One region of the Rhizobium sp. NZLR11 genome, then DNA from elsewhere that is predicted to be linked to it. Evidence: predicted binding sites of a transcription regulator. Region 1 holds the regulator's gene; the other holds the start of a gene.
The links. The regulator LexA, encoded in region 1, represses DNA repair genes until DNA is damaged. The targets are predictions, from matches to a motif close to TGTTCNNNNTGTGTTCNG.
Positions count from the first base shown of each region.

Region 2: the regulator LexA is predicted to act here: its motif matches at 2,303-2,320, upstream of recA (recombinase RecA).

Region 1 covers NZ_JABDWD010000022.1:40,163-44,750, forward strand. Annotated here, with positions in the region: gene HJB83_RS28230 (ComEC/Rec2 family competence protein) at 1-2,087, shown strand, start outside; gene lexA (transcriptional repressor LexA) at 2,068-2,787, opposite strand; gene HJB83_RS28240 (VOC family protein) at 2,985-3,881, shown strand; gene kdsA (3-deoxy-8-phosphooctulonate synthase) at 3,878-4,588, shown strand, end outside.
Region 2 covers NZ_JABDWD010000032.1:46,508-51,095, forward strand. Annotated here, with positions in the region: gene HJB83_RS31795 (pseudouridine-5'-phosphate glycosidase) at 248-1,174, opposite strand; gene HJB83_RS31800 (carbohydrate kinase family protein) at 1,261-2,205, opposite strand; gene recA (recombinase RecA) at 2,435-3,523, shown strand; gene alaS (alanine--tRNA ligase) at 3,689-4,588, shown strand, end outside.

The DNA of each region.
Region 1 (4,588 bases):
CGGCATTGCGGGCGACGCTGCTGGCGCCTGCACTCGTGGCCGGCGGCATGCTCTGCGCACAATTCGAGAGCTGGCGGGCTTCGACGGTGATCCTCGATTCCTCGGTGACGACGACAGTGACCGGCCGAGTCGAGCGGCGAGAAGGCGACGGCCGTGGGCGCTGGCGCTACATTCTTGCCGTCACCGGCACGGAGGCGCCGGAGTTGAAGCGGCCGCCGGGACGCATAACCGCGATCGTCCGCGGCGCCGACATGCCTTTCGACATCGGCGACCTCATCACCGGCAGGGCACGACTGACGCCGCCGGCAGGCCCCGCACTTCCCGAGCTCAACGACTTCTCCTTCGGTGCCTATTTCGATGGCATCGGCGCCAACGGCTTCTTCTACGGTGCGCCAGAGAAGGATCTGGAGGCGGGTCCGCAGGCTGCCAGATCGACATCGGCAGCTCTGCTGGAATGGCTTTACCGCCTGCGCAGTAGCATTGGCGACCGCATACGATCGATCCTGCCCGGCGACACCGGCGCTTTTGCCGCTGCTTTGGTGACCGACGAGCGACGCGCCATCTCGAATGCGACGACGGAGGCGCTGCGCCAGTCCGGCCTTGCTCATATTGTCGCGATCTCCGGCCTCAACATGGCGCTGTCGGCCGGCATCTTCTTCGTCGGCTTCCGGATGCTGCTCAGCCTTTTTCCGGGCGTCGCTCAGGCCTATCCGACAAAGAAGATCGCCGCCGCCGGCGCGCTCAGCGCCGTCACCGCCTACTACCTGATTTCCGGCTTCGGGGTCTCGGCCGAACGTGCCTTCATCATGATGGCGATCATGCTGGTCGCCGTCTTCTTCGACCGGCCGTCGATCAGCCTGCGCAATGTCGTTCTCTCGGCGCTCGTCATCATCGCCATTTCGCCGTCCGAAGTCTTGGGCCCGAGCTTCCAGATGTCCTTTGCCGCGACATTGGCACTCGTATCGGGTTATCAACTGTGGAAGGACCGGCGCGTCCGCGAAAACGCCTTGCTGAAACTGCCGGTCTTCCGACCGGTCGTTGCCGTCGCCGGCTTCTTCGGCGGCGTCTTCCTGACCTCGCTGATCGGCGGTTTTTCCACGGCGCTGTTTTCGATCGAACATTTTCATCGCCTGACCGCTTACGGGCTGCCGGCAAATCTCGCGACGATGCCGATCATCTCCTTCATCGTCATGCCGGCCGGGCTGCTGGCGATGTTGCTCATGCCGTTCGGTCTGGACGTTCCGCTCTGGAAGGTGGTCGGCCTCGGCCTCGACCTGGTGATTGCGGTCGCCAAAACGGTGTCCGGTTGGGGCGGTGATATCGGCATCGGCCGCTTGCCGGCTTGGTATTTCGCTGTCGCCGTGGCCGGCTTTCTGCTGCTGACGCTGCTGCGCACCCGGCTGCGCCATATCGGCACATCGATTATCGCCGTCTCTACGCTCGGCGTGCTGCTTCTGCCGCTTCCCCGGGCGCCGGATCTGGTGATTTCGGAGGATGGCAGTCTCGTCGCAGTGGTCGCGGCTGCGGCAATCGCTTCCAACCGCGAAAACCCGCCGGATTTCATCTTCGATCAGTGGCAGAGAGCACTTGTCCTGCCGACGCATTTCCCGCCGAAAATGCTGGATGGTCCCGCTGTCCCGCCGGAGGGAGACGACCGCCGCGTCAGGCTTTCCCGCGATCAGCAGAATGAAGCGAGGGCGGCGATGCGGGCGGCTGTCGCCGGTGGTGAAGCAAACCGCTTTTCCTGCGTCAAAAAGGCCTGGTGCACATCAAGGCTCGGCAATGGTCATGTGGTTGCCGTCATCGACAACGCTGCCTATCTCGGTCCGGCTTGCGACGCGGCGGATATCGTCGTGACGTCGGTCCGCCTGCGGTTCAACAGCTGCCGATCAGGAGCGACGCTCTTTACCGGTGAGACGCTGCGCAGGACTGGCTCCGTCGAGCTGCGCTTCGCCGATGCCGGCCTGGAGGTCGTGACCGCATTCGAAACCCTGTCGCGCCCATGGAAGCGCCATCGCGCCTATGACTGGCGCAGCAACAGTTTTGCCGAATCCGGCCTCTCCAATGTCAGTGATAGCGGCGAATGAGGCCGACGAGCTTGCCCTGCACCTTGACGCGGTCCGGCCCGAAAATCCGGGTCTCATAAGCCGGATTGGCAGCCTCCAGCGCGATCGAGGCGCCCTTGCGGCGGAAACGTTTGAGCGTCGCTTCTTCGTCATCGACCAGGGCAACGACAATGTCGCCGGGACTTGCGGTGCTGCCGTTGCGGATGATTACCGTGTCGCCGTCGAAGATGCCGGCGTCGATCATCGAATCGCCCTTGACCTCCAGCGCATAATGTTCGCCGGAGCCGAGCATGTCTGCGGGAACGACGATGTCGTGGGTGTTATTCTGGATCGCCGAGATCGGAACGCCGGCAGCGATCCGGCCCATGACCGGCACGGAGACGGAGTTGCCGTTATCGGCGACCGGTTTTGCAGGAGCGGCGGCGGCGACCGGCTGCGGCTTGCCGAGGCTGCCCTCGATGACGCTTGGCGAAAAGCCGCGCCGGGGCTGGATGCTCGGGCTGTAGGCCTCCGGAAGCTTGATGACCTCGAGCGCCCGGGCGCGGTTCGGTAGGCGGCGAATGAAGCCACGCTCTTCAAGCGCTGTGATCAAACGATGAATGCCGGATTTCGAGGCCAGATCCAGGGCATCCTTCATTTCGTCGAAAGAGGGCGGAATGCCGGATTCCTTCATGCGCTCATGAATGAAAAGCAGGAGCTCCTGTTGTTTGCGCGTGAGCATCGACGTGTGACCCCTTGATTGAAACAAATCCAGAACAGAACACTATATGTTCCATATGTGTTCCGCAAGTAGCTAAATTTCCGTAAAACTTGCCGCCAACTCGTTGAGTTTTTTATTTTCATTCGCCGGATTGGCGCACATGTCTTGCATTGAAGGTGGCGCTGTCGCACCCTCTTGGCGTTTCAGGGAGGGATATCATGAACGAGCACTCGGCCAAACCGCACCCGCTGGATCATGTCGTGCTGCCCGTTGTCAATATCGACCTGGCGCGCGAAAGGCTCGGCAAGCTTGGCTTCACCGTTGCCGCCGATGCCCGCCATCCCTTCGGAACGGAGAATGCCTGCGTCTTCTTTGCCGACAAGACCTATCTGGAGCCGCTCGGTATCGCCAGCCGCGAGGAGAGCGAGGCATCGGCGCGGCAAGGCAATGTCTTCACCGCCCGCAATCGGGCCTTCCGCTTCCGCTGTGGCGAGGAGGGGCTTTCGGCGGTGGCGTTCGGCACCGGGGATGCCGGCCGCGCTCATCGGAGCTTCGTCGGCAGCGGATCGAGCGCCGGCGACATGCTGCAGTTCAGCCGGCCGATGAAAATGCCGGACGGTTCCGAGACCATGGCCGGCTTCAAGCTGGCCTTTGCCGCTGAGTTGCGCGCGCCGGATTTCTTCCTCTTCTGTGTTGAGCGCATCAATCCTCTGCCGGCCGATCGCGGTGCGCTAGAGACGCATGCCAATGGCGTCACCGGCATTGCCGAGATCGCGCTTTGCGCGCCGGACCCCTCTGCATTCGCCGCCTTCGTCAGCCTTGCAACGGCGCAATCGGCCGTCGAGAAAACCGGTTTCGGCGTTAATATCGCGGCGCCGAATGCGAAAATCAGCCTGATGACGCCGGAAGGGCTGGAGGCCTATTTCGAGATCGCCGTCGCATCCGCCGACCGCGGCCTGCGCGGCCGGGCTATCCTCTTTACCGTCACCGATCTTGCCGTGACAGAAGCGCATTTGGCTGCTAACGGAGTGACCTACACGCGCAAGAACAATCGCATTCTGGTGAAGCCCGCGCCCGGGCAGGGCACGCTCTTCGCCTTCGAGGAAACACGATGAGCACTGATACGAATTCCGAAGTCAGGATCGGCGAGGGCGCAGGCCAGGTCACATTTTCCAATACCGGCCGCCTGTCGCTGATTGCCGGCCCTTGCCAGATGGAGAGCCGCGACCACGCCTTCATGGTTGCCGGCACACTGAAGGAGCTTTGCGCCAAACTCGGCATCGGTCTCGTCTACAAGAGCTCCTTCGATAAGGCAAACCGCACCTCGCTCTCTGCCGAACGCGGCATCGGGCTTGAAAAGGGCATGCAGATCTTCGCCGACCTGAAGAAGGAGTTCGGTTTTCCCGTCCTGACCGACGTCCACACCGCCGAGCAATGCGCCGCGGTGGCAAAAGTGGTCGATGTCCTGCAGATCCCGGCTTTCCTCTGCCGCCAGACCGACCTTCTGATCGCCGCCGCCGAGACCGGCCGCGCCGTCAATGTCAAGAAGGGCCAGTTCCTCGCTCCCTGGGATATGAAAAACGTCCTGAAGAAGCTCAATGCCAGCGGCAATCCGAACGTGCTCCTGTGCGAACGCGGCGCCTCCTTCGGTTATAACACTTTGGTCTCCGACATGCGCTCGCTGCCGATCATGGCGTCGATGGGCGCGCCGGTTGTTTTCGATGCAACGCATTCCGTGGCGCAGCCGGGCGGGCAGGGCGATTCCTCCGGTGGTCAGCGGGAATTCGTGGAAACGCTGGCGCGCGCAGCGGTGGCGACCGGT
Region 2 (4,588 bases), on a different contig from region 1:
GGTTTTGAGAGGGCGTGCCGTGAGACACCCCCCTCTGGCCTGCCGGCCATCTCCCCCACAGGTGGGGAGATCGACAAGAGGCATGCTCCTCCCGCCTCTCTATCGTTTGCCGGATTGCAATGTTGATTGTCGTGGAAGCCGGTGCCGCAGCCGATCTCCCCACCTGTGGGGGAGATGCCCGGCAGGGCAGAGGGGGGCTCACCCGGTATGGCCTATCTACCGAGGCGATTCCTGCCGGCCCGCTACCTTATTCCCCAAGCGCCACGGCAATCTCTGCCGCCAGCCGCGCATTGTTTTCGACCAGCGCGATATTGGTCTTCAGGCTCTGGCCATCTGTCAGGTCGAAGATGGTGGAGAGCAGATAGGGCGTGACCGCCTTGCCGGTGATTTCGTCGCGCTCGGCGCTGTCCAGCGCCCGCTCAATATAGATTTCCATCTCCTCGCGGGCGATCTCGTCAGCCTCGGGCACCGGGTTGGCAATCAGCATGCCGCCGTCGATGCCGAGCTGTTCGCGCACCGTCTGGAAATTGGCAATGGCGGCCGGGCTGTTCAGTGACAGCGGGCTGCGGATGCCCGAGGAGCGTGACCAGAAGGCGGGGAATTCTTCGCTCTCGTAAGTGACGACGGGAACGCCGCGGGTTTCCAGCACCTCCAGCGTCTTCGGAATGTCGAGGATTGCCTTGGCGCCGGCGCAGACGACGATAACGCCGGTGCGCGCCAGTTCCTCGAGATCGGCGGAGATGTCAAAGCTTTCCTCGGCGCCGCGGTGCACGCCGCCGATGCCGCCTGTGGCAAAAACCCGGATGCCGGCGCGGGCGGCGGCAATCATCGTCGCGGCGACTGTGGTAGCGCCGGTGCGGCGCTCAGCGATCGCGAAGGCGAGATCGGCGCGCGACACCTTCATCACTTCGGTCGCCTTGGCAAGCTGCTCCAGTTCGCCGGCTTCAAGGCCGACATGCAGCGTGCCGTGAATGACGGCGATCGTTGCCGGGACGGCACCCTGTTCGCGAATGATCGTCTCGACGCTGCGGGCCATCTCGATATTGCCGGGATAGGGCATGCCGTGGGTGATGATCGTCGATTCCAGTGCCACCAACGGCGCGCCGCGCTGCTTGGCGCTGGCGACCTCTTTCGAATAGGCGATCGGCAGAAGAGGCGAGATGGGCTTGGTCATGATTTGTCCTGTCGTCGATGGAGCATGATGCCGAAAGTCTCAGCGGTTTCGGACGAGATCACACTCAACTATTTAATTTCGTCGTTTCAATGCAGAATTCTGACCTTGGGAACAAGGGCAAGCGCCGCATTCAAGAGATCCGGCGTCAGATTTTCGTTGACGGCGTGCCGCGACTGCACGGTCAGCGTGGCGGCCGCGGTGCCGTGGCGGACGGCCTCCTCGAGCGGCAGGCCGTCCATCAAGGCGGCGAGCGTGCCGGCTGCAAGAGAATCGCCGGCACCGGTGACATCGGCGACAGTGTCGGCGATCGGCGGCTGCAGCGTCACGGCGCGGCCCTCGCAAAGAGCGACGAGCTCGCGGCGGCCGCGGGTGACGACGGCGTTCCTGATGCCGATCGCGTTCAGAAGCGGCGGCCAGCCGGCAGCGTCTTCCGGCTGTTGCCCGGCAAGGGCGGCGGCCTCGGCCTCGTTCAGGAACAGGTAGTCGATATCCCCGATACAGGGTTTCAGCCTGACGACCTTTGCGGGCGAAATGGCGATCGCTGCGACCGGCTTTGCCAGGGACTGCGCCTTGGCAACGATCGCCGCGATCGTCTCCTCCGGCAGGTTGGCGTCGAAAAGAATGAGATCATGGACGGCGAAGGCCTCGCGCACCCAGCGGATGGAGAGACGCCGCGGCACGAAGAAGCGGTAGAGATCCATGTCGGCAAGGGCGATCACCAGATTGCCGTCCTTCTCAATGATCGCCGTATAGCTCGGCGTCTTGCGGTCGAGGAAGACGAAAGGCCGGTCGTCGATGCCGGCGAAATCGGCGGCTTCGCCGACCATCTCGCCCATCGGATCGCCGCCGCGCGGCGAGATCATCGTCACCTGAAAACCAAGCCTTGCGAGATTGCGCGCCGCATTGAAGCCGCCGCCGCCCGGCTCTTCGAACCAGGTCCCGGGATTGCTGGCGCCAGGCGCCGTCTCGCCCAAGATGCGGCCGCGTCTATCGATATGGGCACCACCGAGAACGAGAATCTTTCTGTTCATTTCAGTCGCTCTCCCAATGCCGAAAAAGCGAATCGATGCGATGCATTCTGATGGGCGCGTGTTGGCATTTCAGGTCTAAGCCGTTGCTTTGCATCGATAAAACAAAAATAGAACACGGGCCGTTTTACCTTTTTCTTTCAATTGTTTGATCGCCTATTGCGAGAATGGAACAAACAGGGTACAAACTCAACATTGCTTGGGCGGCTTCAATAACCTAAAGGTGGATCGGATGTCTCAGAATTCATTGCGGCTGGTAGAGGACAAATCGGTGGACAAAAGCAAGGCGCTTGAAGCGGCACTCTCACAGATAGAGCGGTCGTTCGGCAAGGGCTCGATCATGAAACTCGGCTCCAACGAGAATGTTGTCGAGATCGAGACGATCTCGACCGGCTCGCTTGGCCTCGATATTGCACTTGGCGTCGGTGGTCTGCCGAGGGGCCGCATCATCGAAATTTACGGGCCGGAAAGCTCGGGTAAGACAACGCTTGCACTGCAGACCATTGCCGAAGCGCAGAAGAAGGGCGGCATCTGCGCCTTCGTCGATGCCGAACATGCGCTCGATCCCGTCTATGCCCGCAAGCTTGGCGTCGATCTGCAGAACCTTCTGATCTCGCAGCCCGATACCGGTGAGCAGGCGCTCGAAATCACCGATACGCTGGTGCGCTCCGGCGCCGTCGACGTTCTTGTCATCGACTCGGTCGCTGCACTGACGCCGCGCGCCGAAATCGAAGGCGAGATGGGCGACAGCCTACCCGGCCTGCAGGCGCGCCTGATGAGCCAGGCGCTGCGCAAGCTCACCGCTTCGATTTCCAAGTCGAACACCATGGTGATCTTCATCAACCAGATCCGCATGAAGATCGGCGTCATGTTCGGTTCGCCGGAAACGACGACCGGCGGCAATGCGCTGAAGTTCTATGCCTCCGTGCGCCTCGACATCCGCCGCATCGGCGCGGTCAAGGAGCGCGAAGAGGTGATCGGCAACCAGACCCGCGTGAAGGTCGTCAAGAACAAGATGGCGCCGCCCTTCAAGCAGGTCGAGTTCGACATCATGTATGGCGAGGGCGTTTCCAAGACCGGCGAATTGGTCGATCTCGGCGTCAAGGCCGGCATCGTCGAGAAGTCGGGTGCCTGGTTCTCCTATAACAGCCAGCGTCTCGGCCAAGGCCGCGAAAACGCCAAGACCTTCCTGCGCGACAATCCGGATCTCGCTCGCGAAATCGAGCTGTCGCTGCGCCAGAATGCCGGCCTGATCGCCGACCGCTTCCTGCAGAACGGCGGACCGGATCCCGATGACAGTGATGCTGCCGCGGAGATGTGATCTCGCGATCAGTTTTTCTGCCAGTCCTTTAGAAAATCCAAACCGGCTGCATTCCCTGATCAGAATGCGGCCGGTTTTGTTTGTCTGCTGGACAGTGGCGGAGGCGAACGTTAAAAGCCGATGGATTTAGATTTACCTGCCTCGGGCAGCATTGAAGGGCATAGCATGAGCGGTGTGAACGATATCCGGTCGACATTCCTCGACTATTTCAAGAAGAACGGTCATGAGATCGTCTCGTCGAGCCCGCTCGTGCCGCGCAACGACCCGACGCTGATGTTCACCAATGCCGGTATGGTGCAGTTCAAGAACGTCTTCACCGGCCTTGAGAAGCGCCCTTATTCGACTGCGACAACGTCGCAGAAATGCGTGCGCGCCGGCGGCAAGCATAACGACCTCGACAATGTTGGTTATACGGCCCGGCACCTGACCTTTTTCGAAATGCTCGGCAACTTCTCGTTTGGCGACTATTTCAAAGAGAATGCGATCGAGCTTGCCTGGAAGCTCGTCACCGAAGGTTTCGATCTGCCGAAACATCGCCTGCTGGTGACTGTCTATTCCGAAGACGAAGAAGCTGCGACGCTGTGGAAGAAGATTGCCGGATTCTCCGACGACAAGATCATCCGCATCCCCACCTCTGACAATTTCTGGCAGATGGGCGATACCGGCCCCTGCGGCCCCTGCTCGGAAATCTTCATTGACCAAGGCGAGAACGTCTGGGGAGGCCCTCCCGGTTCGCCGGAAGAAGATGGCGACCGGTTCCTGGAATTCTGGAACCTCGTTTTCATGCAGTTCGAGCAGACGGAGCCTGGCGTTCGCAACCCGCTGCCGCGTCCGTCGATCGATACCGGCTTGGGTCTGGAGCGCATGGCCTGCATTCTGCAGGGCGTCCAGAGCGTCTTTGACACGGACCTGTTCCGCACGCTGATCGGTACTATCGAAGAGACGATGGGCGTCAAGGCGGAGGGGAGCGCCAGCCATCGCGTCATCGCCGACCACTTGCGCTCCTCGGCTTTCCTGATCGCCGATGGCGTGCTGCCGTCGAATGAAGGTCGCGGCTATGTGCTT